Regions from separate parts of the Escherichia sp. TC-EC600-tetX4 genome, predicted to be linked through region 3. Evidence: predicted binding sites of a transcription regulator. Region 3 holds the regulator's gene; each other region holds the start of a gene.
The links. The regulator CRP, encoded in region 3, controls carbon source genes, mostly activating them, when cyclic AMP is high. The targets are predictions, from matches to a motif close to ATGTGANNNNNNTCACAT.

Region 1 (8,055 bases), 1.9 Mb from region 3:
TCCCTGTTTTGCTACTTCCACTACAGCATCCCCTAGGATAATTCTTACTTCAGGAAGCTGCGCAGGGAACCACTTTAGGGTGTCTTTTGATTTCATGAAGATATTCCTTAAAATATTATTGATTTTCATTGCGATATTGTATGTCTGATTCAGGATATGTTGACTTATACATCGGTTTTGTCTGGGTTATTGGATATGCCAATCCCTAATTTTATTAGGGCATGACTAAAAATGCTGAATATGATAAGGAGAGATGTGATTATCAGTATGCTGTTCATATAGCCTCGAATTAGTAATGTGTTATATATGATATAGTTGACAATTTTTATCTTGGGTGTTCTTAAAGTTCGTAGATAAACATTGTCGTTTCAGGTATACAGGAATGCTAACAGGTGGCAGCAAAAATCAGGCGGTTTATGGCGCAAGCTGAAGCGGCAACTGCAAACTATCTTATGTAGAGACTCTACACGGATTGGGTTTAAAAGTATACATAGATAACAGTTTTTATCTGAAAAAGAAAAATATCAAGGTGATATAGCCTATATGCCTTTGATGCGGAGGAATGAATGTGATGGGAGTGATGTATCTGAATAGTTGAAAAACCGCAGACACACCTTATGCAAGAACGTGCTGCGATTGGCTGGTAAATTTTTCGATAGTGTGAGTATTGAATGATTTCCAGCCGTTCTTGATTTTACGCATAAATCCATGAAAAAACTACTTATCTGTTGGGGAGTTTTTTTGGGGCATATATGGGACAGAAATAGGCCCCAGATAGACACTGAGATCGAACTTAGGATGCTTTTTAAAAAAATGCAACTATCTGAAAAAACCTAGAAAACGCCAAGGAAACCACAGGATGGGAAAAAACACCTGTGAATTATGGATTTCCAGTTATATTCGCTCGGCGCAGCGTTAGTGTTTCATGAAATATTTTTTCCTGAATCATCAACGGCAATGGCGTTAATTCTGGCAATGGGAACCTACGGTGCAGGTTATGTGGCGCGTATTGTCGGAGCATTTATTTTCGGCAAAATGGGCGACAGAATAGGGCGTAAAAAAGTGCTCTTTATTACCATCACCATGATGGGGATCTGTACCACCTTAATTGGTGTGTTACCGACCTATGCACAGATTGGTGTTTTTGCACCCATCTTGCTGGTGACGTTGCGTATTATTCAGGGGTTGGGTGCAGGTGCGGAAATTTCCGGTGCCGGTACGATGCTGGCGGAATATGCGCCAAAAGGTAAGCGCGGAATTATCTCCTCATTTGTGGCTATGGGAACTAACTGCGGAACCTTGAGCGCAACGGCAATCTGGGCCTTTATGTTCTTCATTCTCAGTAAAGAGGAACTGCTGGCGTGGGGATGGCGTATACCGTTCCTGGCGAGTGTTGTCGTGATGGTCTTTGCTATCTGGTTGCGTATGAATCTGAAAGAAAGCCCGGTCTTTGAGAAGGTTAACGACAGTAACCAACCGACAGCAAAACCTGCACCTGCTGGTAGCATGTTCCAGAGCAAATCCTTCTGGCTGGCAACAGGGCTGCGTTTTGGTCAGGCGGGTAACTCCGGGTTAATTCAGACTTTCCTTGCAGGCTATTTAGTGCAGACGTTATTGTTTAACAAAGCAATTCCAACAGATGCATTGATGATCAGTTCGATTCTCGGCTTTATGACCATTCCGTTCCTTGGTTGGTTATCCGATAAAATTGGTCGCCGGATCCCGTATATTATTATGAATACCTCCGCGATTGTGCTGGCATGGCCAATGCTTTCTATCATTGTAGATAAAAGCTATGCCCCGAGCACCATTATGGTTGCACTGATTGTGATTCATAACTGTGCGGTGCTGGGATTATTTGCTCTGGAAAACATTACCATGGCAGAAATGTTCGGCTGTAAAAACCGCTTTACCCGGATGGCTATTTCTAAAGAAATTGGTGGTCTTATCGCTTCCGGTTTTGGTCCTATCCTGGCGGGTATTTTCTGCACCATGACGGAATCCTGGTATCCGATCGTCATTATGATCATGGCATATTCAGTGATTGGTTTAATCTCTGCGCTGAAAATGCCAGAGGTGAAAGACCGTGATTTAAGTGCGCTGGAAGACGCTGCGGAAGATCAACCGCGTGTTGTAAGAGCTGCGCAACCTTCCAGAAGTCTGTAAACCCTTAATCCCTTCTCTTACCGGAGAGGGGATTTTTATTCATATAACAAAACATATAGCTTGCCATATTTATATTTAAGGAATTGTTATGGGAAATAATTTGTTATCAGCAAAAGCGACACTCCCTGTTTATGATCTTAATAACCTGGCTCCAAGAATTGTTCATTTAGGCTTTGGTGCATTTCACCGTGCGCATCAGGGTGTGTATGCCGATATTCTTGCTACGGAACATTTCAGTGACTGGGGATATTATGAGGTCAACTTAATCGGCGGCGAACAGCAAATTGCCGATTTACAACAGCAAGATAATCTTTATACCGTTGCGGAAATGTCGGCCGATGTGTGGACGGCTCGCGTCGTTGGCGTCGTTAAAAAAGCCTTGCACGTACAGATAGATGGCTTAGAAACCGTGTTGGCAGCGATGTGTGAACCGCAAATCGCGATTGTCTCTCTGACAATCACCGAAAAAGGGTATTTCCACTCTCCGGCGACCGGACAGTTAATGCTCGATCACCCGATGGTAGCTGCCGACGTGCAAAATCCCCACCAGCCGAAAACAGCAACAGGGGTGATTGTTGAGGCGCTGGCTCGCCGTAAAGCGGCAGGACTTCCCGCATTTACCGTCATGTCATGTGACAACATGCCAGAAAACGGTCATGTTATGCGTGACGTTGTCACTTCCTACGCACAAGCCGTTGATGTAAAACTGGCACAATGGATCGAAGATAACGTGACTTTCCCATCAACAATGGTGGACCGTATTGTGCCCGCAGTGACAGAGGATACGCTGGCGAAAATCGAACAACTTACCGGTGTGCGCGATCCTGCGGGCGTTGCCTGTGAACCTTTCCGCCAGTGGGTAATAGAAGATAACTTTGTTGCCGGACGTCCGGAATGGGAAAAAGCGGGAGCCGAACTGGTTAGCGATGTGCTGCCTTATGAAGAGATGAAGTTGCGCATGCTCAACGGCAGTCATTCATTCCTGGCGTATCTGGGGTATCTTGCAGGATATCAGCACATTAATGACTGTATGGAAGATGAACATTATCGTTATGCGGCGTATGGCTTGATGTTGCAGGAACAAGCGCCGACGTTGAAAGTGCAGGGCGTTGATTTGCAAGATTACGCTAACCGATTAATTGCACGCTATAGCAACCCGGCGTTACGTCATCGAACCTGGCAGATTGCGATGGATGGTAGCCAGAAATTGCCACAGCGGATGTTGGATTCTGTTCGCTGGCATCTGGCGCATGACAGCAAGTTCGATCTGCTGGCGCTGGGCGTCGCGGGTTGGATGCGTTATGTCGGTGGTGTTGATGAACAGGGAAATCCGATAGAAATCAGTGACCCACTGTTACCTGTTATTCAGAAGGCTGTACAAAGTAGTGCCGAAGGGAAAGCGCGCGTCCAGTCATTGCTGGCGATTAAGGCGATCTTTGGTGATGATTTGCCAGACAATAGTTTGTTTACTGCAAGAGTGACGGAAACGTACTTGTCTTTATTAGCGCATGGCGCGAAAGCGACCGTGGCAAAATATTCCGTGAAGTAAAAAAGCAATGCCGCCATCGGCGGCATTCACACGCTTAGTTCATGCCGAGACGAATCAGGTCCAGTGGTGCCAGTTTCTCTTCACAACCTTCAACAACTACGGTTTTTCCGCGGCGGATTTGCTCAGCGGTCAGACCTTCAGTATCAATCGACAGGATCTTGCCAGTGTGACCGGTGCCGCTAACCATAACACGGCTGCCAGTGGTGATTGCGTTACGGTTACGATCGTAGGTCGTCATAGGTGTTTTCTCCTTTCTGATTTACAGTCGAAGCCCACGTAACGGGCGCAATATAAATACTCCTGTCGAGTGAAATATTTTTTGTTTTTGATCAAGCTCACATCTTTTTTGATGCATGCATGAGCCATAAGGCGGGGGAAAAGACTCTCACCCCGGATGGGATGAGAGGAAATGAATTACTCTTCGCTAAACCAGTCGCTGTTTTCCTGGCGGATCTGGCGCACGGATTCGCTGATTTCCTGCAAATGTTGCGTCATTGCACGTTCTACCGCATCGCCATCACGTTTTTGCAGGGCAGAGAAAATATCAAGATGCTGGCGTAACAGCATTTCTGGTGGAGAAACGTGGTCGAAACTCATATAGCGCACGCGATCAACGGTCGCTTTCAGGTTCTCAATGGTATCCCACGCCAGTTGACAGTCGGCAATCTGCGTCAGGAGTTGATGGAAGTTGTCATCAAGTTCAAAAAAATCATCCAGTTGCTTGCGCTCAATGGCAATGCGTTGCTGGTGAAGATTTTGTTCCAGTTGATAGCACTGGCTTTCGGTAATCATGCTCGCCGCCCGACGCGCCACCGCGCACTCAATGGCCTGACGGATAAAACTGCCGTTGCGCACCTGGGCCATGGAAATTTTGTTGACGTAGCTGCCACGTTGCGGACGAATTTGAATCAGGCCGTTTTCCGCCAGTTTAATAAAGGCTTCACGAACCGGCTGGCGTGACACATTGAAACGAACAGAAACTTCTTTTTCCGACAACGGTGTGCCTGGAGCAATCAGGCAATGGACAATGTCGCGACGAAGAATACGATAAATCTGCTGATTGACAGGCTGTGTGGGATTAAGTTGCGTTTCGACGGTCATTCGTTCTTGCTTGTGAGTGAGTTAACTGCATGAGTCTACCACTTTTTTGTGACAAGCAATAACCCGGCAGTTACGCCGGGTATAAAAATTACTGACGGTGGACATTCAGTCCGGCATAGCTTTGGGTAACCGGCATCATTTCCAGGGTATTGATATTGACGTGAGCAGGCAGCGTTGACACCCACCAGACGGCTTCGCTGACATCTTCTGGCGTCAATGCAACGGTATTTTGATAGGTTTTTTCTGCTTTACCGTCATCGCCTTTAAAGCGGACATTGGAAAACTCGGTACCACCCACCAGACCCGGTTCGATGTCGGTGACGCGCACCGCCGTACCATGCAGATCCGTACGCAGATTCAGGCTAAACTGACGAACAAACGCTTTCGTCGCACCGTAAACGTTACCACCGGCATACGGCCAGCTACCTGCCGTTGAGCCAATGTTAATAATATGACCATGATTACGTTCAACCATACCCGGTAAGACGGCGCGCGTCATATATACCAGGCCTTTGTTGTTGGTATCAATCATCGTTTCCCAGTCTTCAACGCTGGCTTTATGCGCAGGCTCCATGCCCAACGCCAGGCCGGCATTATTTACCAGGATATCAATATTGCACCACTCGGCAGGAAGCGATGCCAGCATCTCTTCAATAGCGGCGCGGTTGCGAACGTCCAGTTGGGCGATATACAGATTATCTCCCAGTTCGTCTTTTAACTCCTGCAACCGTTCCTGGCGACGGCCAGTGGCGATAACTTTATGCCCTTGTTGAATAAAACGACGAGTAATGCATTCACCAAAACCTGCCGTTGCTCCAGTTACTAAAACGATCATCTCACTGTTCCTCAACGCTTTTGTGTGTCAATAACATAGCACGGGATGCTTAAGAGCGGGTAATACTGGATTGCAAGATTGCACTCCGTTATCAGTAAGCCTACGCTATGGAACACCTCGCGTTCAGGAGAAGAAAATGACAACAATGAATCCTTTCCTTGTGCAAAGCACACTGCCGTATCTGGCTCCCCATTTTGATCAAATTGCCAATCATCACTATCGCCCGGCATTCGATGAGGGAATGCAGCAAAAGCGGGCAGAAATTGCTGCCATCGCGCTTAACCCGCAAATGCCTGATTTCAACAATACTATTCTGGCACTGGAACAAAGCGGAGAATTACTTACCCGCGTTACCAGCGTCTTTTTTGCGATGACTGCGGCGCATACCAATGATGAATTACAGCGTCTTGACGAGCAGTTTTCCGCTGAACTGGCGGAACTGGCTAATGATATCTATCTGAACGGTGAATTATTCGCGCGGGTAGATGCTGTCTGGCAGCGCCGTGAATCCCTGGGGCTTGATAGTGAATCCATCCGCCTGGTGGAGGTGATTCATCAACGTTTTGTCCTTGCCGGAGCCAAACTTGCGCAAGCTGATAAAGCAAAATTAAAAGTACTGAATACAGAAGCTGCGACCCTGACCAGCCAGTTTAACCAGCGATTACTGGCAGCAAATAAATCCGGCGGTCTGGTTGTGAACGATATCGCGCAGCTGGCAGGAATGAGTGAGCAAGAGATTGCGCTGGCGGCAGAGGCGGCTCGCGAGAAAGGTCTGGATAACAAATGGCTGATTCCGCTGCTGAATACCACCCAACAACCGGCGCTTGCCGAAATGCGCGATCGTGCGACGCGTGAAAAACTGTTTATTGCGGGCTGGACGCGAGCGGAAAAAAATGATGCCAATGATACCCGCGCTATCATTCAACGTCTGGTGGAGATCCGTGCACAACAGGCAACACTACTTGGTTTTCCTCATTATGCCGCATGGAAAATCGCCGATCAGATGGCAAAAACACCTGAAGCAGCACTTAACTTTATGCGGGAAATTGTTCCAGCGGCGCGTCAACGTGCGAGCGATGAATTAGCCTCCATACAGGCGGTTATCGATAAGCAGCAGGGCGGGTTTAGCGCGCAGCCGTGGGACTGGGCATTTTATGCGGAACAGGTACGGCGGGAGAAATTTGATCTTGATGAGGCGCAGCTCAAGCCATATTTTGAATTAAACACGGTGTTAAATGAAGGTGTATTCTGGACCGCGAATCAGCTCTTCGGTATTAAGTTTGTCGAACGTTTTGATATTCCTGTCTACCATCCTGACGTTCGTGTGTGGGAAATTTTTGATCATAATGGCGTGGGGCTGGCGTTATTTTACGGTGATTTCTTCGCCCGTGATTCAAAAAGCGGCGGTGCATGGATGGGCAATTTTGTTGAGCAATCAACGCTTAATAAAACACATCCGGTAATTTATAACGTCTGCAATTATCAGAAACCCGCTGCCGGTGAGCCTGCGTTGTTACTCTGGGATGATGTCATAACCTTATTCCATGAATTTGGTCATACGCTGCACGGCCTTTTTGCCCGCCAGCGTTATGCCACGCTTTCCGGCACCAACACGCCGCGTGATTTTGTCGAATTTCCGTCGCAAATCAACGAACACTGGGCAACGCATCCGCAGGTATTCGCTCGCTACGCCCGGCATTATCAGAGCGGGGCAGCAATGCCTGACGAACTGCAACAGAAAATGCGTAATGCCAGCCTGTTCAACAAAGGGTATGAGATGAGCGAACTGCTTAGCGCCGCACTTCTCGATATGCGCTGGCATTGCCTGGAAGAAAACGAAGCAATGCAGGATGTCGATGATTTTGAATTGCGGGCGCTGGTGGCGGAAAATATGGATCTTCCTGCTATACCGCCACGCTATCGCAGCAGTTATTTCGCCCATATTTTTGGTGGCGGATATGCTGCAGGTTATTACGCTTATCTGTGGACGCAAATGTTGGCCGATGATGGTTATCAGTGGTTTGTTGAGCAGGGCGGATTAACGCGTGAAAATGGGCTGCGTTTTCGCGAGGCGATCCTTTCCAGAGGTAACAGCGAAGATCTGGAACGCCTGTATCGACAATGGCGCGGTAAGGCACCTAAGATTATGCCGATGCTGCAACATCGTGGCTTGAACATATAAACACCACCAATGGCTGGCCTGAGATATCGCCAGGCCAGCCTGGTTATAGCAGTAATTGCAGCAGCTGGGCGAGGGCAAACCTCACCGCTAAAGCTAATACCGTTTCGCAGTCGCCAGCAAAATGCATAACCGCAGTGTAGTTCTGGCCTTTAATATGCCACGCAAACCAGACGGTACCCGCTGGCGTACCATCTTCACCGCCCTCCGGTCCGCCGTAGCCGG
Region 2 (8,055 bases), 1.0 Mb from region 3:
CCCTGCCATGCTCTACACTTCCCAAACAACACCAGAGAAGGACCAAAAAATGTCGATGATAAAAAGCTATGCCGCAAAAGAAGCGGGCGGAGAACTGGAAGTTTATGAGTACGATCCCGGTGAGCTGAGGCCACAAGATGTTGAAGTGCAGGTGGATTACTGCGGGATCTGCCATTCCGATCTGTCGATGATCGATAACGAATGGGGATTTTCACAATATCCGCTGGTTGCCGGGCATGAGGTGATTGGGCGCGTGGTGGCACTCGGGAGCGCCGCGCAGGATAAAGGTTTGCAGGTCGGTCAGCGTGTCGGGATTGGCTGGACGGCGCGTAGCTGTGGTCACTGCGACGCCTGTATTAGCGGTAATCAGATCAACTGCGAGCAAGGTGCGGTGCCGACGATTATGAATCGCGGTGGCTTTGCCGAGAAGTTGCGTGCGGACTGGCAATGGGTGATTCCACTGCCAGAAAATATTGATATCGAGTCCGCCGGGCCGCTGTTGTGCGGCGGTATCACGGTCTTTAAACCACTGTTGATGCACCATATCACTGCTACCAGCCGCGTTGGGGTAATTGGTATTGGCGGGCTGGGGCATATCGCTATAAAACTTCTGCACGCAATGGGATGCGAGGTGACAGCCTTTAGTTCTAATCCGGCGAAAGAGCAGGAAGTGCTGGCGATGGGTGCCGATAAAGTGGTGAATAGCCGCGATCCGCAGGCACTGAAAGCACTGGCGGGGCAGTTTGATCTCATTATCAACACCGTCAACGTCAGCCTCGACTGGCAGCCCTATTTTGAGGCGCTGACCTATGGCGGTAATTTCCATACGGTCGGTGCGGTTCTCACGCCGCTGTCTGTTCCGGCCTTTACGTTAATTGCGGGCGATCGCAGCGTCTCTGGTTCTGCTACCGGCACGCCTTATGAGCTGCGTAAGCTGATGCGTTTTGCCGCCCGCAGCAAGGTTGCGCCGACCACCGAACTGTTCCCGATGTCGAAAATTAACGACGCCATCCAGCATGTGCGCGACGGTAAGGCGCGTTACCGCGTGGTGTTGAAAGCCGATTATTGAAAATCATTCGCAGCGCTGATCTGAGGCGCTGCCCTCTTTCGCACATATTCTGTTTTGTCGTATCGCCAGCACAGCCTGCCGACATTGTTCGGTGACATTGGCAATATCATGGTTGATATCAATGCGCACAATATCCTGTTCATCTGCTTGTGGACGCTCCAGTGCCTCAAACTGACTTTTTAGTAACGCTACCGGCATAAAATGCCCAGCCCGACGCTGCATTCGCGCGAGAATAGTTTCATAGTCGCCATCTAACCAGAGGAAATGAACATGGGGGCTACCCTTGCGTAAAATATCACGATACTGTTTTTTTAATGATGAACAGACAATAAATCCTGTTTCATTCTTTTTATAAAGACTGTATGAAGCATCATTTAAGCGTTCCAGCCAGGGAAGTCGATCTTCATCAGATAATGGAATACCCTGCGACATTTTATCTATATTTTTGGCTGGATGAAGATCGTCACCATCAATAAATTTAGCAGATAATAACGCGGCAACCTTGCTACCAATTAATGTTTTACCACTCCCTGAAACGCCCATCAAAATAAAGCTTTCACCCGCCATTTAAAATCTCCTGAATCATCTTACCTGCTGCGATACTACGCCTGGCGGCATAATAATTTCACGTTTTTTTATTTCTACTGATAAGAATTACAAGGCACATCACGTTATGCGTAACATAGTAATGTAACAATTTTCTGACGTGATCTTCATCACAAATAATGACAGTTAAAACCGCTTAAATGCTTCCGAGGTGTCTACCTGACCAGTGAGGAATTTATGCAAGTGAAAACACAGTCCTGCGTTGTTGCGGGCAAGAAAACTGTTGCCGTTACCGAGCAGACGATAGATTGGAATAATAATGGAACATTAGTACAAATAACCCGAGGTGGAATTTGCGGTTCCGATTTACATTATTATCAGGAAGGAAAAGTAGGTAATTTCATGATAAAGGCACCGATGGTGTTAGGTCATGAAGTTATCGGTAAAGTTATTCATAGCGACTCATCAGAATTACATGAAGGGCAAACGGTAGCCATTAATCCGTCTAAACCGTGCGGTCACTGCAAATACTGCATTGAACATAACGAGAATCAGTGTACAGATATGCGTTTTTTTGGCAGTGCCATGTATTTCCCTCATGTTGATGGTGGTTTTACCCGTTATAAAATGGTCGAAACGTCGCAATGTGTCCCTTATCCGGCCAAAGCTGACGAAAAGGTTATGGCTTTTGCCGAACCTTTAGCCGTCGCGATTCATGCCGCACATCAGGCCGGCGAGTTACAGGGCAAGCGAGTATTTATTTCCGGTGTTGGACCCATTGGCTGCCTGATTGTCAGTGCAGTGAAAACACTGGGGGCCGCGGAAATTGTCTGTGCTGATGTGAGTCCCCGTTCCCTTTCGCTGGGCAAAGAGATGGGGGCGGATGTGCTCGTAAACCCACAAAACGACGACATGGATCACTGGAAAGCGGAAAAAGGCTATTTCGATGTCAGCTTTGAAGTGTCCGGTCATCCTTCATCAGTGAATACCTGTCTGGAGGTCACTCGTGCACGCGGCGTAATGGTGCAGGTAGGTATGGGAGGCGCGATGGCAGAATTCCCAATGATGACGTTGATTGGTAAGGAGATTTCACTCAGAGGCTCTTTCCGTTTTACCAGCGAATTTAATACCGCAGTGTCATGGCTGGCGAATGGCGTTATCAATCCACTGCCTTTACTGAGTGCTGAATATCCCTTCACTGACCTGGAAGAGGCGCTACGTTTCGCCGGTGATAAAACCCAGGCAGCAAAAGTCCAGCTTGTTTTCTAAGAGATAAATAAAGGAATAATACAATGAACGATCTATTTTCACTGGCAGGAAAAAATATCTTGATTACCGGTTCAGCACAGGGCATTGGCTTTTTACTGGCAACCGGCCTGGGTAAATATGGCGCACAAATAATTATTAATGATATTACTGCCGAACGCGCAGAACTTGCTGTAGAAAAACTCCACCAGGAGGGTATTCAGGCCGTTGCCGCACCTTTTAATGTTACTCATAAACATGAAATTGATGCCGCCGTTGAACATATCGAAAAGGACATCGGCCCCATTGATGTGCTGGTGAATAACGCCGGTATCCAGCGCCGTCATCCTTTTACTGAGTTCCCTGAACAAGAGTGGAATGATGTGATCGCAGTAAACCAGACCGCCGTGTTCCTGGTATCGCAAGCGGTAACTCGTCACATGGTTGAACGCAAGGCAGGTAAAGTTATTAATATTTGCTCGATGCAAAGCGAACTGGGACGTGACACCATCACCCCTTATGCCGCATCGAAAGGGGCGGTAAAAATGCTCACCCGCGGCATGTGCGTCGAGCTGGCGCGCCACAATATTCAGGTCAACGGTATTGCGCCGGGCTATTTCAAAACAGAAATGACTAAAGCACTGGTTGAGGACGAAGCCTTCACCGCCTGGTTGTGCAAACGGACCCCCGCCGCACGCTGGGGAGATCCGCAGGAACTGATTGGTGCTGCGGTGTTCCTTTCTTCAAAAGCCTCTGATTTCGTAAACGGCCACCTGTTGTTTGTTGATGGCGGCATGTTAGTGGCTGTTTAACAGCCCCCCCTACGTGCAGCGCGAAAGCGCTGCTTTTCTGGCACTAATAAGAGATAAAGACTATGCCATTAATCATTATTGCGGCAGGCGTCGCGCTGCTTCTTATCCTGATGATCGTCTTTAAAGTTAACGGCTTTATTGCCCTCGTTCTGGTAGCTGCCGTCGTCGGATTTGCCGAAGGGATGGATGCACAGGCCGTCCTGCACTCTATACAAAATGGTATCGGCAGCACGCTCGGCGGGCTGGCAATGATCCTCGGTTTCGGGGCCATGTTAGGCAAGCTGATTTCTGATACGGGTGCGGCACAACGTATCGCCACTACGCTGATTGCTACTTTTGGTAAAAAACGCGTGCAATGGGCGCTAGTGATCACCGGTCTGGTTGTGGGCCTCGCCATGTTTTTTGAAGTGGGTTTTGTCCTGCTGTTGCCGTTGGTATTTACCATCGTAGCATCATCAGGATTACCCCTGTTGTATGTTGGCGTACCAATGGTAGCAGCGCTCTCTGTAACCCACTGTTTTCTGCCGCCACATCCAGGGCCTACTGCCATCGCGACTATCTTTGAGGCTAATCTCGGAACGACTTTACTGTATGGATTTATCATTACCATTCCGACAGTTATTGTCGCAGGACCGCTGTTTTCTAAACTGCTAACTCGCTTTGAGAAAGCACCACCGGAAGGCTTATTTAATCCTCATCTGTTTAGCGAAGAGGAGATGCCCTCCTTCTGGAACAGTATTTTCGCTGCCGTGATCCCGGTCATCCTGATGGCTATCGCCGCCGTTTGTGAAATTACGTTACCGAAAACTAACACCGTGCGCCTCTTCTTTGAATTTGTCGGTAACCCTGCCGTTGCGCTGTTTATTGCCATTGTTATTGCGATTTTCACACTGGGCCGACGTAATGGACGCACCATCGAGCAAATCATGGATATCATTGGGGATTCTATAGGCGCTATCGCGATGATTGTGTTTATTATCGCTGGCGGCGGCGCGTTTAAGCAGGTATTAGTAGATAGCGGTGTCGGGCACTATATTTCACACTTAATGACCGGAACTACACTTTCGCCGTTATTGATGTGCTGGACTGTTGCGGCGCTGTTGCGTATCGCTCTGGGCTCTGCCACCGTCGCGGCCATTACCACCGCGGGTGTGGTGTTGCCGATTATCAACGTTACCCATGCCGATCCCGCTTTAATGGTACTGGCAACCGGTGCGGGCAGCGTGATCGCGTCACACGTAAACGACCCTGGCTTCTGGCTATTTAAAGGGTATTTTAATCTGACGGTTGGTGAAACGTTGCGTACCTGGACGGTGATGGAAACCCTTATTTCTATTATGGGTTTGCTGGGCGTGTTAGCCATTAACGCCGTATTGCACTGAAAGAATAAAATATTGTGATGTAGTTTCGGGGGAAGATTGAAGATTCCCCCGACGTTGGGAGAAGTTATGCGCAATCACAGAATTTCTTTACAGGATATCGCTACGCTGGCTGGCGTAACAAAAATGACCGTGAGTCGTTATATCCGCTCGCCGAAAAAGGTGGCAAAGGAAACAGGCGAGCGCATCGCCAAAATTATGGAAGAGATCAATTATATCCCTAATCGCGCTCCCGGCATGTTGTTGAATGCACAAAGTTATACCCTCGGTATCTTGATTCCGTCATTTCAAAATCAACTCTTCGCTGACATTCTCGCGGGAATAGAATCCGTCACCTCTGAGCATAATTATCAGACCCTTATTGCTAATTACAATTACGATCGCGATTCCGAAGAAGAGTCGGTGATTAACCTGCTCTCTTATAACATTGACGGGATTATACTTTCGGAAAAATATCACACCATCAGGACGGTGAAATTTCTGCGTTCAGCCACCATTCCGGTCGTGGAATTGATGGATGTACAGGGAGAACGGCTGGATATGGAGGTCGGTTTTGATAATCGGCAGGCCGCTTTTGACATGGTGTGTACCATGCTGGAGAAGCGAGTCAGGCACAAAATTCTGTATCTCGGTTCCAAAGATGACACCCGCGATGAACAGCGTTATCAGGGGTATTGCGATGCGATGATGCTGCATAATCTTTCCCCATTACGCATGAATCCACGCGCCATCTCATCCATTCATTTAGGAATGCAGTTAATGCGTGATGCCCTTAGCGCAAACCCGGATTTAGACGGTGTATTTTGCACCAATGACGATATTGCGATGGGTGCGCTTCTGCTGTGCCGCGAGCGAAACCTCGCCGTGCCAGAACAAATTTCCATTGCGGGTTTTCATGGGCTGGAGATTGGCAGGCAAATGATCCCAAGCCTCGCCAGCGTAATTACTCCCCGTTTTGATATTGGTCGGATGGCCGCCCAAATGTTGCTGAGCAAAATTAAAAATAACGATCACAACCACAACACTGTTGACCTCGGGTATCAGATTTATCACGGCAACACGCTTTAGGTTATTTTCTCTTCATTACACGTATTCTCTTTGCCGGACGTTGCCTATACTCCAGGCAGGAAACTGGAGGATATCTCATGAGTGAACCCCTGTTAATTGCCCGCACGCCGGACACAGAACTGTTTTTACTGCCGGGAATGGCTAACCGTCATGGGCTGATTACCGGCGCAACGGGGACGGGTAAAACCGTTACGCTGCAAAAACTGGCGGAGTCATTGTCGGAAATCGGCGTGCCGGTGTTTATGGCTGATGTGAAAGGCGATCTGACCGGCGTCGCGCAGGCAGGAACGGTGTCGGAAAAACTGCTCGCAAGGCTTAAAAATATCGGCGTCAATGACTGGCAACCGCATGCCAATCCGGTGGTGGTGTGGGATATCTTTGGCGAGAAAGGCCATCCGGTGCGGGCGACGGTTTCGGATCTGGGGCCGCTGTTGCTGGCACGACTGTTGAATCTCAACGATGTGCAATCTGGCGTGCTGAATATCATCTTCCGCATTGCTGACGATCAGGGGCTGTTACTGCTCGACTTTAAAGATCTGCGGGCAATTACCCAGTACATCGGCGATAACGCCAAATCCTTCCAGAATCAGTACGGTAATATCAGTAGCGCATCGGTTGGTGCCATCCAGCGCGGGCTGTTGTCGCTGGAACAGCAAGGCGCAGCACACTTCTTTGGTGAGCCGATGCTGGATATCAAAGACTGGATGCGCACCGATGCCAACGGTAAAGGCGTTATCAATATCCTCAGCGCCGAGAAACTTTATCAGATGCCGAAACTGTACGCCGCCAGCCTGCTGTGGATGCTTTCAGAGTTGTATGAACAATTGCCGGAAGCGGGCGATCTGGAGAAACCAAAACTGGTGTTTTTCTTCGACGAGGCACATCTGCTGTTTAACGATGCCCCGCAGGTACTGCTGGATAAGATTGAGCAGGTGATAAGGCTTATTCGCTCAAAAGGCGTGGGCGTCTGGTTCGTTTCGCAAAACCCGTCTGATATTCCGGATAATGTGCTCGGGCAGCTCGGTAATCGCGTTCAACATGCTTTGCGGGCTTTTACGCCAAAAGATCAGAAAGCAGTGAAGGCAGCGGCGCAAACCATGCGGGCCAATCCGGCGTTTGATACCAAAAAGGCGATTCAGGAACTGGGCACCGGCGAGGCGTTGATCTCTTTTCTGGATGCGAAAGGAAGCCCTTCTGTGGTGGAGCGTGCGATGGTGATCGCGCCTTGTTCGCGGATGGGGCCGGTGACGGAAGATGAGCGTAATGGCTTGATTAATCACTCTCCGGTGTATGGCAAATATGAGGATGAGGTGGACCGGGAATCCGCCTATGAGATGTTGCAAAAAGGCTTTCAGGCCAGTACCGAGCAGCAAAATAATCCTCCCGCGAAAGGGAAAGAGGTAGCGGTGGATGACGGCATTCTTGGTGGATTGAAGGATATTTTGTTCGGCACTACCGGACCACGCGGCGGGAAGAAAGATGGTGTGGTGCAAACAATGGCCAAAAGCGCCGCTCGCCAAGTGACGAATCAGATTGTACGCGGGATGTTGGGGAGTTTGCTGGGGGGGAGAAGAAGGTAAGTCAGGCGAGATTTGTCTTTGCCTGATGCGACGCTGGCGCGTCTTATCATGCCCACCCCACTGCAATATATTGAATTTTAATTATTTTTCAGGAATGAACGAAGCACACTTTGCTAACAATAATAAAGGGAGCTTTCGCTCCCTTTATTCGTTCATTCGGTTACGATTTTCTCATTAACAGCCACAGGCTGATTAAGAAGAAGCTGGCGCTTGGCAACAGTGCGCCGATGATCGGCGGGATGCCATAAACCAACGTCAGCGGGCCGAAGATCTGGTCCAGTACGTAGAAGACAAAACCGAAACTGATACCGGTGACCACACGCACGCCCATCGGTACGCTACGCAGTGGGCCAAAG
Region 3 (8,055 bases):
TTTCCAGTTCATGGCGATATTCACTTTCCGCCAGCAGCACGCCCGCAATAAATGTACCGAGCGCCATCGACAGCCCCAGCGCATCCATAAACAATGCGGAACCCAACACCAGCAGCAGCGTCGCGGCGGTGAACACTTCCCGCACGCCAGAAGCTGCAATAAAGCGGAATACCGGACGCAGTAAATAGCGCCCACCAATCAGCATGCCGACAAACGCCAGCACCTTCATGCCGACCTTCATCCAGTCGAAATGTTCGTCTGCCGACCCCGCCAACAACGGCACTAACGCCAGTGCTGGGATTACTGCCAGATCCTGAAACAGCAGAACCGAAAACCCGAGCTGGCCGGATTCGCTGCGATTCATCCCTTTCTCACGCATCAATTGCAACGCCATTGCAGTTGAAGACATCGCAAGGCCAATGCCACCGACCACCGCCGCCTGCCAGGCGAAATCCGTCAGCATCAATAATCCCGCCAGCAACGCCGCGCTTAACAGCACCTGTGCCGCGCCTACGCCAAAAATCGAACGCCGCAGTTGCCAAAGTTTGGAGGGATTCAACTCAAGGCCGATGATAAACATCAGGAATACCACGCCGAGTTCCGAAAAGTGGAGGATCTCATCGACGTCGCTAATAAACCCCAGCCCCCACGGGCCAATTGCAATCCCTGCCAGCAAATATCCCAACACAGCGCCAATACCCAGCCGCGATGCCAGCGGCACCGCAGCCACCGCCGCGAAGAGAAACAGCACTCCTGCGAGTAAAAAATCGGAACCTTCCATCAGCGGCCTCCTGGAGACAGCGGATTTGCCAGCCAGTCACCGTAGGCTCTGGCGTGGCTCGCCAGCTCCTGTGCGCTTTGCCGTCTCGCCCAGTAAATAATGATGGGACTTAACCAATGCATCCGGCACATGCCCGCCGCCAGTTCAAAGGGGCGCAGCACATCGCTCATCGGGTAGCGATTCAGCGCGTCATAACGGTAAGCACTTTCCGGCTCGCCGGTGGTAATCACGCTACGCCAGTACTTTCCCGCCAGTTGGTTTCCTCCCGGCCCGCTGGCAAAACCACGACTTAATACCCGGTCCAGCCACTCTTTCAGTAGCGCCGGGCAGCTATAGGTATAAAGAGGATGCTGAAAGACAATCACCTCGTGCTCGCGCAGTAATGCCTGCTCACGGGGGATATCAATAAAAAAATCGGGATAGTGCGCGTAAAGGTCGTGCACGGTAACATTGCTGAGCTGCGTGGCCGGTTTAAGCAGTACCCGGTTTGCCACCGAGTCCTGAGATTCCGGATGGGCATACAGCAGCAAAACTTTCGCTGGCTGAGACATCATCCCCCTCCCGGTATGGTTTTTGTGTATAGTCGCTGTTTTGGGCTACCATTGCGCCCGGTGCGGCAGCTCGCCCATACATTACATTATCATAATGATAAGTTAACATAGTCTGAACATACGGCACCTTATGATTGTTTTCTCCTCGTTACAAATTCGTCGCGGCGTGCGCGTCCTGCTGGATAATGCCACCGCCACCATCAACCCTGGGCAGAAAGTCGGCCTGGTGGGTAAAAACGGCTGTGGTAAATCTACCCTGCTGGCATTGCTGAAAAATGAAATCAGCGCCGACGGCGGCAGCTACACCTTTCCGGGAAGCTGGCAACTGGCGTGGGTGAATCAGGAAACGCCGGCGTTACCGCAAGCGGCGCTGGAATATGTCATTGACGGCGACCGTGAATATCGTCAACTAGAAGCGCAGCTACACGACGCCAACGAACGTAACGACGGGCACGCCATTGCGACCATTCATGGCAAGCTGGATGCTATTGACGCATGGAGTATTCGCTCCCGTGCTGCCAGCCTGCTGCACGGCCTCGGTTTCAGCAATGAACAACTGGAGCGCCCGGTAAGTGATTTTTCCGGGGGCTGGCGTATGCGTCTTAACCTTGCCCAGGCGCTGATTTGCCGTTCAGACTTGCTGCTGCTCGACGAACCGACTAACCACCTCGATCTCGATGCCGTTATCTGGCTGGAAAAATGGCTGAAGAGCTATCAGGGCACGCTGATCCTGATCTCTCACGACCGCGACTTCCTCGATCCGATCGTCGATAAAATTATTCATATCGAACAACAAAGCATGTTCGAGTACACCGGCAACTACAGTTCGTTTGAAGTACAGCGCGCCACCCGTCTGGCGCAGCAACAAGCGATGTACGAAAGCCAGCAGGAACGCGTAGCGCATCTGCAAAGTTATATCGACCGTTTCCGTGCCAAAGCCACCAAAGCGAAGCAGGCCCAGAGCCGCATTAAGATGCTCGAGCGTATGGAGCTAATTGCCCCCGCGCACGTCGACAACCCGTTCCGCTTTAGCTTCCGCGCGCCGGAAAGCCTGCCAAATCCGTTACTGAAGATGGAAAAAGTCAGCGCGGGCTATGGCGATCGCATTATTCTCGACTCGATTAAACTGAACCTGGTGCCCGGCTCGCGTATTGGTCTGTTAGGCCGCAATGGCGCGGGTAAATCGACATTAATCAAACTGTTAGCCGGTGAACTTGCGCCAGTCAGCGGTGAAATTGGTCTGGCGAAAGGGATCAAACTCGGCTACTTCGCCCAGCATCAACTTGAATACCTGCGCGCCGACGAATCACCTATTCAACATCTGGCACGTTTAGCGCCGCAGGAGCTGGAACAAAAACTGCGTGACTACCTCGGCGGCTTTGGTTTCCAGGGCGATAAAGTAACCGAAGAAACGCGCCGCTTCTCCGGTGGGGAAAAAGCCCGCCTGGTGCTGGCATTAATTGTCTGGCAGCGGCCGAATCTGCTGCTGCTCGACGAACCGACTAACCACCTTGACCTCGACATGCGTCAGGCACTCACCGAAGCATTAATCGAGTTTGAAGGCGCGCTGGTTGTCGTTTCGCACGACCGTCATTTGCTGCGTTCCACCACTGACGATCTCTACCTGGTTCACGATCGTAAAGTCGAACCGTTCGACGGCGATCTGGAAGATTATCAACAGTGGTTGAGCGACGTACAAAAGCAGGAAAACCAGACCGACGAAGCGCCAAAAGAGAATGCGAACAGCGCCCAGGCACGTAAAGATCAGAAGCGTCGGGAAGCTGAGCTGCGTGCGCAAACCCAGCCACTGCGTAAAGAGATTGCCCGTCTGGAAAAAGAGATGGAGAAGCTGAACGCGCAACTGGCGCAGGCGGAAGAGAAACTCGGCGACAGCGAACTGTATGACCAGAGCCGTAAAGCGGAGTTGACCGCCTGCCTGCAACAGCAAGCCAGCGCCAAATCCGGCCTGGAAGAGTGCGAAATGGCATGGCTGGAAGCCCAGGAGCAGCTTGAGCAGATGCTGCTGGAAGGCCAAAGCAACTGATGGCGCAGATAACGACGACCGATGCCAATGAATTCAGCAGCAGTGCTGAATTCATCCCCATGCGCGGCTTTAGCAATTGTCATCTGCAAACCATGCTGCCGCGTCTGTTTCGTCGTCAGGTGAAATTCACCCCGTACTGGCAGCGGCTGGAGTTGCCCGACGGCGATTTTGTCGATCTTGCGTGGAGTGAAAACCCTGCACAGGCGCAACATAAACCTCGTCTGGTGGTGTTTCACGGGCTGGAAGGCAGTCTCAACAGCCCTTACGCCCACGGTCTGGTTGAGGCGGCGCAAAAGCGCGGCTGGCTGGGCGTGGTGATGCATTTTCGCGGATGCAGCGGTGAACCAAACCGTATGCACCGCATTTACCATTCGGGCGAAACCGAAGACGCCAGTTGGTTTTTACGCTGGCTGCAACGCGAATTTGGTCATGCGCCAACGGCTGCCGTCGGCTATTCGCTCGGCGGTAATATGCTGGCCTGTTTGCTGGCAAAGGAAGGCAATGATCTCCCGGTTGATGCGGCGGTGATTGTCTCTGCGCCGTTTATGCTGGAAGCCTGTAGCTATCATATGGAAAAGGGCTTTTCCCGCGTTTATCAGCGTTACTTGCTGAACCTGTTAAAAGCCAATGCCGCGCGCAAGCTGGCAGCCTACCCCGGAACGCTGCCGATTAATCTCGCGCAGTTAAAATCGGTACGTCGCATCCGTGAATTTGACGATCTCATCACCGCCAGAATTCACGGCTACGCCGACGCTATCGACTATTATCGTCAGTGTAGCGCCATGCCGATGCTGAACCGGATCGCCAAACCGACGCTGATTATTCACGCCAAAGACGATCCGTTTATGGATCATCAGGTGATCCCGAAACCGGAAAGTCTCCCCCCGCAGGTGGAGTATCAACTGACTGAACATGGCGGTCATGTTGGCTTTATTGGCGGTACATTACTTCATCCGCAAATGTGGCTGGAGTCACGCATTCCTGACTGGTTAACAACGTATCTGGAGGCGAAATCATGTTGATTCCGTGGCAAGACCTCTCCCCCGAAACGCTGGAAAATTTAATTGAAAGCTTTGTGTTACGTGAAGGCACCGATTATGGTGAACATGAGCGTACACTTGAACAGAAAGTCGCCGACGTCAAACGCCAGCTACAGTGCGGAGAAGCGGTGCTGGTATGGTCGGAGCTGCACGAAACGGTCAATATTATGCCGCGCAGTCAGTTTCGCGAATAACCTGCAACCGTCGGCGGACGAGATAATAATGATAGCTAAGTCATGGAGTTACTATGTCTGCCAAACATCCGGTCATTGCGGTAACAGGATCCAGCGGCGCGGGGACCACCACCACCAGCCTCGCGTTTCGTAAAATATTCGCGCAGTTAAATCTGCATGCAGCTGAGGTGGAAGGCGACAGTTTTCACCGTTACACCCGCCCGGAAATGGACATGGCGATCCGCAAAGCGCGCGACGCCGGGCGGCATATCAGCTACTTCGGCCCCGAGGCTAACGACTTCGGCCTGCTGGAACAAACCTTCATTGAATACGGTCAGAGCGGCAAAGGGAAATCTCGCAAATATCTGCATACCTACGACGAAGCCGTACCGTGGAATCAGGTACCGGGGACATTCACCCCCTGGCAACCTTTACCGGAACCCACTGATGTACTGTTTTATGAAGGTTTACACGGCGGCGTAGTCACGCCACAGCATAACGTTGCGCAGCATGTGGACTTACTGGTCGGCGTGGTGCCTATCGTTAACCTTGAGTGGATTCAAAAACTGATCCGCGACACCAGCGAGCGCGGGCACTCACGAGAAGCAGTGATGGACTCAGTAGTGCGTTCAATGGAAGACTATATCAACTACATCACACCGCAGTTTTCCCGCACCCATCTTAACTTCCAGCGCGTTCCCACCGTCGACACTTCAAACCCGTTCGCGGCAAAAGGTATCCCGTCGCTCGATGAAAGCTTTGTGGTGATCCATTTTCGTAATCTGGAAGGGATCGATTTCCCCTGGCTGCTGGCGATGTTGCAAGGCTCATTCATTTCCCACATCAATACGTTAGTGGTACCGGGCGGCAAAATGGGTCTGGCAATGGAATTAATTATGCTGCCGCTGGTGCAACGATTGATGGAAGGAAAGAAAATCGAGTAACTCTGCTATTACGCCGGATAAAATACTATCCGGCTTCACAACGGGATAGTTAAGTCACGCGGCAACCACTTCATACGAGTGAGTAATATTCACCGCTTTTTCCAGCATCAACGCCACTGAACAATATTTCTCGGCAGAGAGATCAACCGCACGCGCAACCGCTGCGTCTTTCAGGTCGCGACCGGTGACGATAAAATGCAGATTAATGTGCGTAAACAGGCGTGGTGCCTCTTCGCGGCGTTCAGAGGTCAATTTTACTTCACAATCGACCACATCCTGACGCCCTTTTTGCAGGATCGAAACCACATCGATGGCACTGCAACCACCCGCCGCCATCAACACCATTTCCATCGGACTTGGTGCTTTATCGCCTGAGTTGCCGTCCATTAAAATCTGATGACCAGAGGCGGATTCGCCCAGAAAAGTTAACCCTTCGACCCACTTCACTCGCGCTTGCATTTTTGCTACTCCACTGCGTCAATTTTCCTGACAGAGTACGCGTACTAACCAAATCGCGCAACGGAAGGCGACCTGGGTCATGCTGAAGCGAGACACCAGGAGACACAAAGCGAAAGCTATGCTAAAACAGTCAGGATGCTACAGTAATACATTGATGTACTGCATGTATGCAAAGGACGTCACATTACCGTGCAGTACAGTTGATAGCCCCTTCCCAGGTAGCGGGAAGCATATTTCGGCAATCCAGAGACAGCGGCGTTATCTGGCTCTGGAGAAAGCTTATAACAGAGGATAACCGCGCATGGTGCTTGGCAAACCGCAAACAGACCCGACTCTCGAATGGTTCTTGTCTCATTGCCACATTCATAAGTACCCATCCAAGAGCACGCTTATTCACCAGGGTGAAAAAGCGGAAACGCTGTACTACATCGTTAAAGGCTCTGTGGCAGTGCTGATCAAAGACGAAGAGGGTAAAGAAATGATCCTCTCCTATCTGAATCAGGGTGATTTTATTGGCGAACTGGGCCTGTTTGAAGAGGGCCAGGAACGTAGCGCATGGGTACGTGCGAAAACCGCCTGTGAAGTGGCTGAAATTTCGTACAAAAAATTTCGCCAATTGATTCAGGTAAACCCGGACATTCTGATGCGTTTGTCTGCACAGATGGCGCGTCGTCTGCAAGTCACTTCAGAGAAAGTGGGCAACCTGGCGTTCCTCGACGTGACGGGCCGCATTGCACAGACTCTGCTGAATCTGGCAAAACAACCAGACGCTATGACTCACCCGGACGGTATGCAAATCAAAATTACCCGTCAGGAAATTGGTCAGATTGTCGGCTGTTCTCGTGAAACCGTGGGACGCATTCTGAAGATGCTGGAAGATCAGAACCTGATCTCCGCACACGGTAAAACCATCGTCGTTTACGGCACTCGTTAATCCCGTCGGAGTGGCGCGTTACCTGGTAGCGCGCCATTTTGTTTCCCCCGATGTGGCGCAGACTGATTTATCACCCCGATATCAACTATGCACTTCGACAAACGCTGGTGCTATGTTTGCCCGTGGCCGTTGGGTTAATGCTTGGCGAATTACGATTCGGTCTGCTCTTCTCCCTCGTTCCTGCCTGTTGCAATATTGCGGGCCTTGATACGCCTCATAAACGTTTTTTCAAACGCTTAATCATTGGTGCGTCGCTGTTTGCCACCTGTAGCTTGCTGACACAGCTACTACTGGCAAAAGATGTTCCCCTGCCCTTTTTGCTGACCGGATTAACGCTGGTACTTGGCGTCACTGCTGAGCTGGGGCCATTGCACGCAAAATTGCTTCCTGCATCGCTGCTCGCCGCCATTTTTACCCTCAGTTTGGCGGGATACATGCCGGTCTGGGAACCGTTGCTCATCTATGCGTTGGGCACTCTCTGGTACGGATTGTTTAACTGGTTTTGGTTCTGGATCTGGCGCGAACAACCGCTGCGCGAGTCACTAAGTCTGCTGTACCGTGAACTGGCAGATTATTGTGAAGCCAAATACAGCCTGCTTACCCAGCACACCGACCCTGAAAAAGCGCTGCCGCCGCTGCTGGTGCGCCAGCAAAAAGCGGTCGATCTAATTACCCAGTGCTATCAGCAAATGCATATGCTTTCCGCGCAAAATAATACTGACTACAAGCGGATGCTGCGTATTTTCCAGGAGGCGCTGGATTTACAGGAACATATTTCGGTCAGTTTGCATCAGCCGGAAGAGGTGCAAAAGCTGGTCGAGCGTAGCCATGCGGAAGAAGTTATCCGCTGGAATGCGCAAACCGTCGCCGCTCGCCTGCGCGTGCTGGCTGATGACATTCTTTACCATCGCCTGCCAACGCGTTTTACGATGGAAAAGCAAATTGGCGCACTGGAAAAAATCGCCCGCCAGCATCCGGATAATCCGGTTGGGCAATTCTGCTACTGGCATTTCAGCCGCATCGCCCGCGTGCTGCGCACCCAAAAACCGCTCTATGCCCGTGACTTACTGGCCGATAAACAGCGGCGAATGCCATTACTTCCGGCGCTGAAAAGTTATCTGTCACTAAA
Region 4 (8,055 bases), 1.1 Mb from region 3:
TTCGAAGATATCAACTGGACGCTCAGCTATAGCCTGACGAAAAACGCCTGGCAAAAAGGACGGGATCAGATGTTAGCGCTTAACGTCAATATTCCTTTCAGCCACTGGCTGCGTTCTGACAGTAAATCTCAGTGGCGACATGCCAGTGCCAGCTACAGCATGTCACACGATCTCAACGGTCGGATGACCAATCTGGCTGGTGTATACGGTACGTTGCTGGAAGACAACAACCTCAGCTATAGCGTGCAAACCGGCTATGCCGGGGGAGGCGATGGAAATAGCGGAAGTACAGGCTACGCCACGCTGAATTATCGCGGTGGTTACGGCAATGCCAATATCGGTTACAGCCATAGCGATGATATTAAGCAGCTCTATTACGGAGTCAGCGGTGGGGTACTGGCTCATGCCAATGGCGTAACGCTGGGGCAGCCGTTAAACGATACGGTGGTGCTTGTTAAAGCGCCTGGCGCAAAAGATGCAAAAGTCGAAAACCAGACGGGGGTGCGTACCGACTGGCGTGGTTATGCCGTGCTGCCTTATGCCACTGAATATCGGGAAAATAGAGTGGCGCTGGATACCAATACCCTGGCTGATAACGTCGATTTAGATAACGCGGTTGCTAACGTTGTTCCCACTCGTGGGGCGATCGTGCGAGCAGAGTTTAAAGCGCGCGTTGGGATAAAACTGCTCATGACGCTGACCCACAATAATAAGCCGCTGCCGTTTGGGGCGATGGTGACATCAGAGAGTAGCCAGAGTAGCGGCATTGTTGCGGATAATGGTCAGGTTTACCTCAGCGGAATGCCTTTAGCGGGAAAAGTTCAGGTGAAATGGGGAGAAGAGGAAAATGCTCACTGTGTCGCCAATTATCAACTGCCACCAGAGAGTCAGCAGCAGTTATTAACCCAGCTATCAGCTGAATGTCGTTAAGGGGGCGTGATGAGAAACAAACCTTTTTATCTTCTGTGCGCTTTTTTGTGGCTGGCGGTGAGTCACGCTTTGGCTGCGGATAGCACGATTACTATCCGCGGCTATGTCAGGGATAACGGCTGTAGTGTGGCCGCTGAATCAACCAATTTTACTGTTGATCTGATGGAAAACGCGGCGAAGCAATTTAACAACATTGGCGCGACGACTCCTGTTGTTCCATTTCGTATTTTGCTGTCACCCTGTGGTAATGCCGTTTCTGCCGTAAAGGTTGGGTTTACTGGCGTTGCAGATAGCCACAATGCCAACCTGCTTGCACTTGAAAATACGGTGTCAGCGGCTTCGGGACTGGGAATACAGCTTCTGAATGAGCAGCAAAATCAAATACCCCTTAATGCTCCATCGTCCGCGCTTTCGTGGACGACCCTGACGCCGGGTAAACCAAATACGCTGAATTTTTACGCCCGGCTAATGGCGACACAGGTGCCTGTCACTGCGGGGCATATCAATGCCACGGCTACCTTCACTCTTGAATATCAGTAACTGGAGATGCTCATGAAATGGTGCAAACGTGGGTATGTATTGGCGGCAATATTGGCGCTCGCAAGTGCGACGATACAGGCAGCCGATGTCACCATCACGGTGAACGGTAAGGTCGTCGCCAAACCGTGTACGGTTTCCACCACCAATGCCACGGTTGATCTCGGCGATCTTTATTCTTTCAGTCTTATGTCTGCCGGGGCGGCATCGGCCTGGCATGATGTTGCGCTTGAGTTGACTAATTGTCCGGTGGGAACGTCGAGGGTCACTGCCAGCTTCAGCGGGGCAGCCGACAGTACCGGATATTATAAAAACCAGGGGACCGCGCAAAACATCCAGTTAGAGCTACAGGATGACAGTGGCAACACATTGAATACTGGCGCAACCAAAACAGTTCAGGTGGATGATTCCTCACAATCAGCGCACTTCCCGTTACAGGTCAGAGCATTGACAGTAAATGGCGGAGCCACTCAGGGAACCATTCAGGCAGTGATTAGCATCACCTATACCTACAGCTGAACCCGAAGAGATGATTGTAATGAAACGAGTTATTACCCTGTTTGCTGTACTGCTGATGGGCTGGTCGGTAAATGCCTGGTCATTCGCCTGTAAAACCGCCAATGGTACCGCTATCCCTATTGGCGGTGGCAGCGCCAATGTTTATGTAAACCTTGCGCCCGTCGTGAATGTGGGGCAAAACCTGGTCGTGGATCTTTCGACGCAAATCTTTTGCCATAACGATTATCCGGAAACCATTACAGACTATGTCACACTGCAACGAGGCTCGGCTTATGGCGGCGTGTTATCTAATTTTTCCGGGACCGTAAAATATAGTGGCAGTAGCTATCCATTTCCTACCACCAGCGAAACGCCGCGCGTTGTTTATAATTCGAGAACGGATAAGCCGTGGCCGGTGGCGCTTTATTTGACGCCTGTGAGCAGTGCGGGCGGGGGGGCGATTAAAGCTGGCTCATTAATTGCCGTGCTTATTTTGCGACAGACCAACAACTATAACAGCGATGATTTCCAGTTTGTGTGGAATATTTACGCCAATAATGATGTGGTGGTGCCTACTGGCGGCTGCGATGTTTCTGCTCGTGATGTCACCGTTACTCTGCCGGACTACCCTGGTTCAGTGCCAATTCCTCTTACCGTTTATTGTGCGAAAAGCCAAAACCTGGGGTATTACCTCTCCGGCACAACCGCAGATGCGGGCAACTCGATTTTCACCAATACCGCGTCGTTTTCACCTGCACAGGGCGTCGGCGTACAGTTGACGCGCAACGGTACGATTATTCCAGCGAATAACACGGTATCGTTAGGAGCAGTAGGGACTTCGGCGGTGAGTCTGGGATTAACGGCAAATTATGCACGTACCGGAGGGCAGGTGACTGCAGGGAATGTGCAATCGATTATTGGCGTGACTTTTGTTTATCAATAAAGAAATCACAGGACATTGCTAATGCTGGTACGCAATATTACCTGAAGCTAAAAACCTGCACGTTAGCCCTTTGTAGGCCAGATAAGACGCGTCAGCGTCGCATCTGGCATAAACAAAGCGCACTTTGCTGGTCTGTTCCCCTCACCCTAACCCTCTCCCCGGAGGGGCGAGGGGACTGTCCGGGCACATTTTTAGACTTTGTCATCAGTCTGAGCCTGCCATTGGCAGGCTCTGGTGTCCTTTTACGCTACCATGCTAATAATCAGCACAATAATCAGCCCAACCACGGAGTTGACCAGCTCCAGCAGACCCCAGGTTTTCAACGTGTCTTTTACTGACAGGTCAAAGTAACCTTTGAACAACCAGAAAGATGCATCGTTAATGTGGGTGAGGGTGTTGGAACCCGCAGCCGTCGCCAGTACCAGCAGCGCCGGATTCACGCCAACCAGCTGACCAGTTGCTGGATCTAGGATTGCAGCACTGATAATCCCGGCGGCGGTCATCGCCGAAACGACACCCTGACCCGTCGCCAGACGAATTAGCACAGTGATCAGCCATGCCATGATGTAGGGCGAGATATTGCCGTGGGACATCAACATGCCGATGGTGTCGCCAATGCCGGTGTCGATGATGGTCTGCTTCAGCACGCCACCCGCACCGATGATCAGAATCACCATTGCAATACTCTTCACCGCGCTTTCAAAAGCGTTCATCACCCACTGCATGTCATGACCACGTGCGGTGCCAAAGAGTACGAATGCAACCACCATCGCAATAAACATTGCAATCGGCGAGGAACCGATAAAGTTAACCACTTCCCAGGCAGGGGTATCTTTTACCAGCCAGATATTGGCGATGGTGGTAGAGATCATAATGATCGCCGGGATCAGCGGCACCAGAATCGAAACGCCGAAAGAGGGCAGATTATTCATATCTACCGGTTGATCTGCTTTCAGGAATGATGGCGTTGGGCGCTCAAGATTGCCGAGGAACTTCGGCAGGATCAGACCTGCGCAGATTACACTTGGGATCGTCACCAGTACGCCATAGATATAAACCATCCCCATATCCGCGCCATAAGCATTCACCAGCGCCACCGGACCCGGCTGCGGTGGGAACAGTGAATGTGCGGTAGTGGCAGCTGCTACTGCCGGGATCGCCAGTTTCAGGAACGGAATTTTAGCTTCGGCGGCAATAACAATAACCAGCGGCGCTAACATGATAAAGGCCACTTCATAGAACATCGCCAGACCAAAAATCAGGCCGATGATAATCACCGACAGCTGTACATAGCGCAGACCGAGACGCGCCAGCAGCGTATGCGCTATCTGGTGAGCCGCGCCGGAGTCGACCATCAATTTACCGATGACCGCACCGAACACCACGATGATAGCCAGTTCCCCCAGCGTGTTGCCGAAGCCCGCTTTCATAGTGTGCAGCAGCGACATCAAATCCATGCCCGCCAGCATCCCGACGGACAGCGCCGCCACCAACAAAGCCACCATTGAATTGATTTTGAACTTCAAATTCAGTACCAGCATCAGACCAATGCCGAATACCACCCAGAGAATGTTAAGCACATGCATAACGTTTTACCTTACCTGGTTGAACCGTTGTTATTTTGGGCGATATGTTATGTAAATTGGTCAACCATTGTTGCGATGAATGTCACATCCTCTGATCAATAACCATCGATTACCCTTTGCTGCAATTTGCAGCAACAACCATGAGAGTGAAATTCTTGTGATGTGGTTAACCAATTTCAGAATTCGGGTTGACATGTCTTACCAAAAGGTAGAACTTATACGCCATCTCATCCGATGCAACGCCACGGCTGCGGTCTGGTTGTTCATCCGGATACCTAAACAACTCCAGGGTTCCGCGTCTCTTTGCTGTGGAACCCACTATGTGAAAGAGGAAAAATCATGGAACAGACCTGGCGCTGGTACGGCCCAAACGATCCGGTTTCTTTAGCTGATGTCCGTCAGGCGGGCGCAACTGGCGTGGTTACCGCGCTGCACCATATCCCGAACGGCGAAGTATGGTCCGTTGAAGAGATCCTCAAACGCAAGGCGATCATTGAAGACGCAGGCCTGGTGTGGTCTGTCGTAGAAAGCGTGCCAATTCACGAAGATATCAAAACCCACACTGGCAACTATGAGCAGTGGATCGCTAACTATCAGCAGACTCTGCGCAACCTGGCGCAGTGTGGCATTCGCACCGTGTGCTACAACTTCATGCCGGTGCTCGACTGGACCCGTACTGACCTCGAATACGTGCTGCCAGACGGCTCCAAAGCTCTGCGCTTCGACCAGATCGAATTCGCTGCATTCGAAATGCATATCCTGAAACGCCCAGGCGCGGAAGCGGATTACACCGAAGAAGAAATTGCTCAGGCAGCTGAACGCTTCGCCACTATGAGCGATGAAGACAAAGCGCGTCTGACCCGTAACATCATTGCTGGTCTTCCGGGCGCGGAAGAAGGCTACACCCTCGACCAGTTCCGTAAACACCTGGAGCTGTACAAAGATATCGACAAAGCGAAGCTGCGCGAAAACTTTGCCGTCTTCCTGAAAGCGATTATTCCAGTTGCTGAAGAAGTCGGCGTGCGTATGGCTGTTCACCCGGACGATCCGCCGCGCCCGATCCTCGGCCTGCCGCGCATTGTTTCCACCATTGAAGATATGCAGTGGATGGTTGATACCGTAAACAGCATGGCAAACGGTTTTACCATGTGCACCGGTTCCTACGGCGTGCGTGCTGACAACGATCTGGTTGATATGATCAAGCAGTTCGGTCCGCGTATTTACTTCACCCATCTGCGCTCCACCATGCGTGAAGATAACCCGAAAACCTTCCACGAAGCGGCGCACCTGAACGGTGACGTTGATATGTACGAAGTGGTGAAAGCGATTGTTGAAGAAGAACACCGTCGTAAAGCGGAAGGCAAAGAAGACCTGATCCCGATGCGTCCGGACCACGGTCATCAGATGCTGGACGACCTGAAGAAGAAAACCAACCCAGGTTACTCCGCAATTGGTCGTCTGAAAGGCCTGGCCGAAGTTCGCGGTGTCGAACTGGCGATCCAGCGCGCTTTCTTTAGCCGTTAATATCCACCGGCATGGCTGCGCGCCGTGCCGGTTCCTTCTTCCTTGCCGTCACTCTTTGAAGACGGATTCTGGAGTTTACGATGACTACTATTGTTGACAGCAATCTGCCGGTTGCCCGCCCGTCATGGGATCATTCTCGTCTGGAATCACGCATTGTGCATCTCGGTTGCGGGGCGTTTCACCGCGCGCACCAGGCGCTGTATACCCATCATCTGCTGGAAAGCACCGACAGCGACTGGGGCATCTGCGAAGTTAACCTGATGCCAGGCAACGACCGCGTGCTGATCGAAAACCTGAAAAAACAGCAACTGCTGTACACCGTAGCGGAAAAAGGCGCAGAGAGCACCGAGCTGAAAATTATCGGTTCGATGAAAGAAGCGCTGCATCCGGAAATCGATGGCTGCGAAGGTATTCTCAACGCGATGGCGCGTCCGCAAACGGCGATTGTCTCTCTAACGGTCACGGAAAAAGGCTACTGCGCTGATGCGGCAAGCGGTCAACTGGATCTCAATAACCCGCTGATCAAGCACGATCTGGAAAACCCGACTGCGCCGAAGTCCGCGATTGGTTACATCGTCGAAGCGTTGCGTCTGCGTCGTGAAAAAGGGTTGAAAGCGTTTACGGTGATGTCCTGCGATAACGTGCGTGAAAACGGTCATGTGGCGAAGGTCGCGGTACTGGGGCTGGCTCAGGCGCGTGACCCGCAGCTGGCGGCATGGATTGAAGAAAATGTCACCTTCCCGTGCACCATGGTTGACCGCATCGTTCCGGCGGCGACGCCAGAAACCATACAGGAAATTGCTGACCAGCTGGGTGTTTACGACCCGTGCGCCATTGCCTGCGAACCGTTCCGTCAGTGGGTGATTGAAGATAACTTCGTTAATGGTCGCCCGGATTGGGATAAAGTGGGCGCACAGTTCGTTGCAGACGTTGTGCCGTTCGAAATGATGAAGCTGCGTATGCTGAACGGCAGCCACTCTTTTCTGGCGTACCTCGGTTACCTCGGCGGCTATGAAACCATTGCCGACACCGTGACTAACCCGGCTTATCGCAAAGCGGCCTTTGCCCTGATGATGCAGGAACAAGCGCCAACGCTGTCGATGCCGGAAGGTACAGACCTGAACGCCTATGCGACGCTGCTGATCGAGCGTTTCAGCAACCCGTCTCTGCGTCACCGTACCTGGCAGATTGCGATGGACGGCAGCCAGAAGTTACCGCAGCGTCTGCTGGACCCGGTGCGTCTGCACCTGCAAAACGGCGGCAGCTGGCGTCACCTGGCGCTGGGCGTGGCTGGCTGGATGCGTTACACCCAGGGCGTGGATGAGCAGGGTAATGCCATTGACGTGGTCGACCCGATGCTGGCGGAGTTCCAGAAGATCAACGCGCAGTATCAGGGCGCAGACCGCGTGAAAGCGCTGCTGGGCCTGAGCGGTATTTTTGCCGATGATCTGCCGCAGAATGCCGACTTTGTTGGCGCAGTGACGGCGGCATATCAGCAGCTGTGCGAACGCGGTGCGCGCGAGTGTGTGGCTGCGCTGTAACTAACTGATTACCCTACAGACTTACTGGTCAATCAAACTGATATTTGGTTGACCAGTTTTCGTTTTTTTGCCCACCTGTACGTGCCAACTTCCAGTGCTAATGGTATAGTTTGAGATTAACGGGGGCCGTAAAATTGCCCGTTGTAGGCCGGATAAGGCGTTCACGCCGCATCCGGCAAAAATTTGATTAACCGCACCTAACGGACACAACACCATGAAATCTGCCACCTCTGCGCAAAGACCTTACCAGGAAGTCGGGGCGATGATCCGCGATCTGATCATAAAGACGCCGTACAATCCTGGCGAACGGCTGCCGCCGGAGCGTGAAATTGCAGAAATGCTTGATGTCACGCGGACGGTGGTACGTGAAGCGCTGATCATGCTGGAGATCAAAGGGCTGGTGGAAGTACGCCGGGGTGCCGGTATCTATGTTCTTGATAACTCAGGCAGCCAGAACACAGACAGTCCGGATGCCAACGTCTGCAACGATGCCGGT

Region 1: a site for CRP is predicted at 4,039-4,056, ahead of ydfZ (putative selenium delivery protein YdfZ). Genes of this name have one in related genera too.
Region 2: a site for CRP is predicted at 1,774-1,791, ahead of idnD (L-idonate 5-dehydrogenase). Genes of this name have one in related genera too.
Region 4: a site for CRP is predicted at 4,565-4,582, ahead of uxuA (mannonate dehydratase). Genes of this name have one in related genera too.

Annotation. Positions count from the first base shown of each region.
Region 1 is NZ_CP079924.1:2,245,976-2,254,030, forward strand. It holds gene ydfK (cold shock protein YdfK) at 1-96, opposite strand, end outside; gene KXD89_RS10910 (YnaM/YnfT family protein) at 165-278, opposite strand; partial or broken gene ydfJ (MHS family MFS transporter YdfJ) at 883-2,166, shown strand; gene KXD89_RS10920 (mannitol dehydrogenase family protein) at 2,255-3,715, shown strand; gene ydfZ (putative selenium delivery protein YdfZ) at 3,750-3,953, opposite strand; gene rspR (DNA-binding transcriptional regulator rspR) at 4,130-4,816, opposite strand; gene ydfG (bifunctional NADP-dependent 3-hydroxy acid dehydrogenase/3-hydroxypropionate dehydrogenase YdfG) at 4,905-5,651, opposite strand; gene dcp (peptidyl-dipeptidase Dcp) at 5,788-7,833, shown strand; gene KXD89_RS10945 (2-oxo-tetronate isomerase) at 7,877-8,055, opposite strand, start outside.
Region 2 is NZ_CP079924.1:3,985,293-3,993,347, forward strand. It holds gene ahr (NADPH-dependent aldehyde reductase Ahr) at 50-1,069, shown strand; gene idnK (gluconokinase) at 1,073-1,636, opposite strand; gene idnD (L-idonate 5-dehydrogenase) at 1,853-2,884, shown strand; gene idnO (gluconate 5-dehydrogenase) at 2,908-3,672, shown strand; gene idnT (gnt-II system L-idonate transporter) at 3,735-5,054, shown strand; gene idnR (DNA-binding transcriptional regulator IdnR) at 5,121-6,119, shown strand; gene KXD89_RS19425 (helicase HerA-like C-terminal domain-containing protein) at 6,197-7,699, shown strand; gene lptG (LPS export ABC transporter permease LptG) at 7,860-8,055, opposite strand, start outside.
Region 3 is NZ_CP079924.1:395,851-403,905, reverse strand. It holds gene kefB (glutathione-regulated potassium-efflux system protein KefB) at 1-781, opposite strand, end outside; gene kefG (glutathione-regulated potassium-efflux system ancillary protein KefG) at 781-1,332, opposite strand; gene KXD89_RS01825 (ABC transporter ATP-binding protein) at 1,463-3,376, shown strand; gene KXD89_RS01820 (hydrolase) at 3,376-4,398, shown strand; gene KXD89_RS01815 (YheU family protein) at 4,392-4,610, shown strand; gene KXD89_RS01810 (phosphoribulokinase) at 4,664-5,533, shown strand; gene KXD89_RS01805 (OsmC family protein) at 5,588-5,992, opposite strand; gene crp (cAMP-activated global transcriptional regulator CRP) at 6,294-6,926, shown strand; gene KXD89_RS01795 (YccS/YhfK family putative transporter) at 6,977-8,055, shown strand, end outside.
Region 4 is NZ_CP079924.1:3,929,008-3,937,062, reverse strand. It holds gene fimD (fimbrial usher FimD) at 1-930, shown strand, start outside; gene fimF (type 1 fimbria minor subunit FimF) at 940-1,470, shown strand; gene KXD89_RS19115 (fimbrial protein) at 1,543-1,986, shown strand; gene fimH (type 1 fimbria D-mannose specific adhesin FimH) at 2,006-2,908, shown strand; gene gntP (gluconate permease GntP) at 3,151-4,494, opposite strand; gene uxuA (mannonate dehydratase) at 4,834-6,018, shown strand; gene KXD89_RS19095 (fructuronate reductase) at 6,099-7,559, shown strand; gene uxuR (Uxu operon transcriptional regulator) at 7,774-8,055, shown strand, end outside.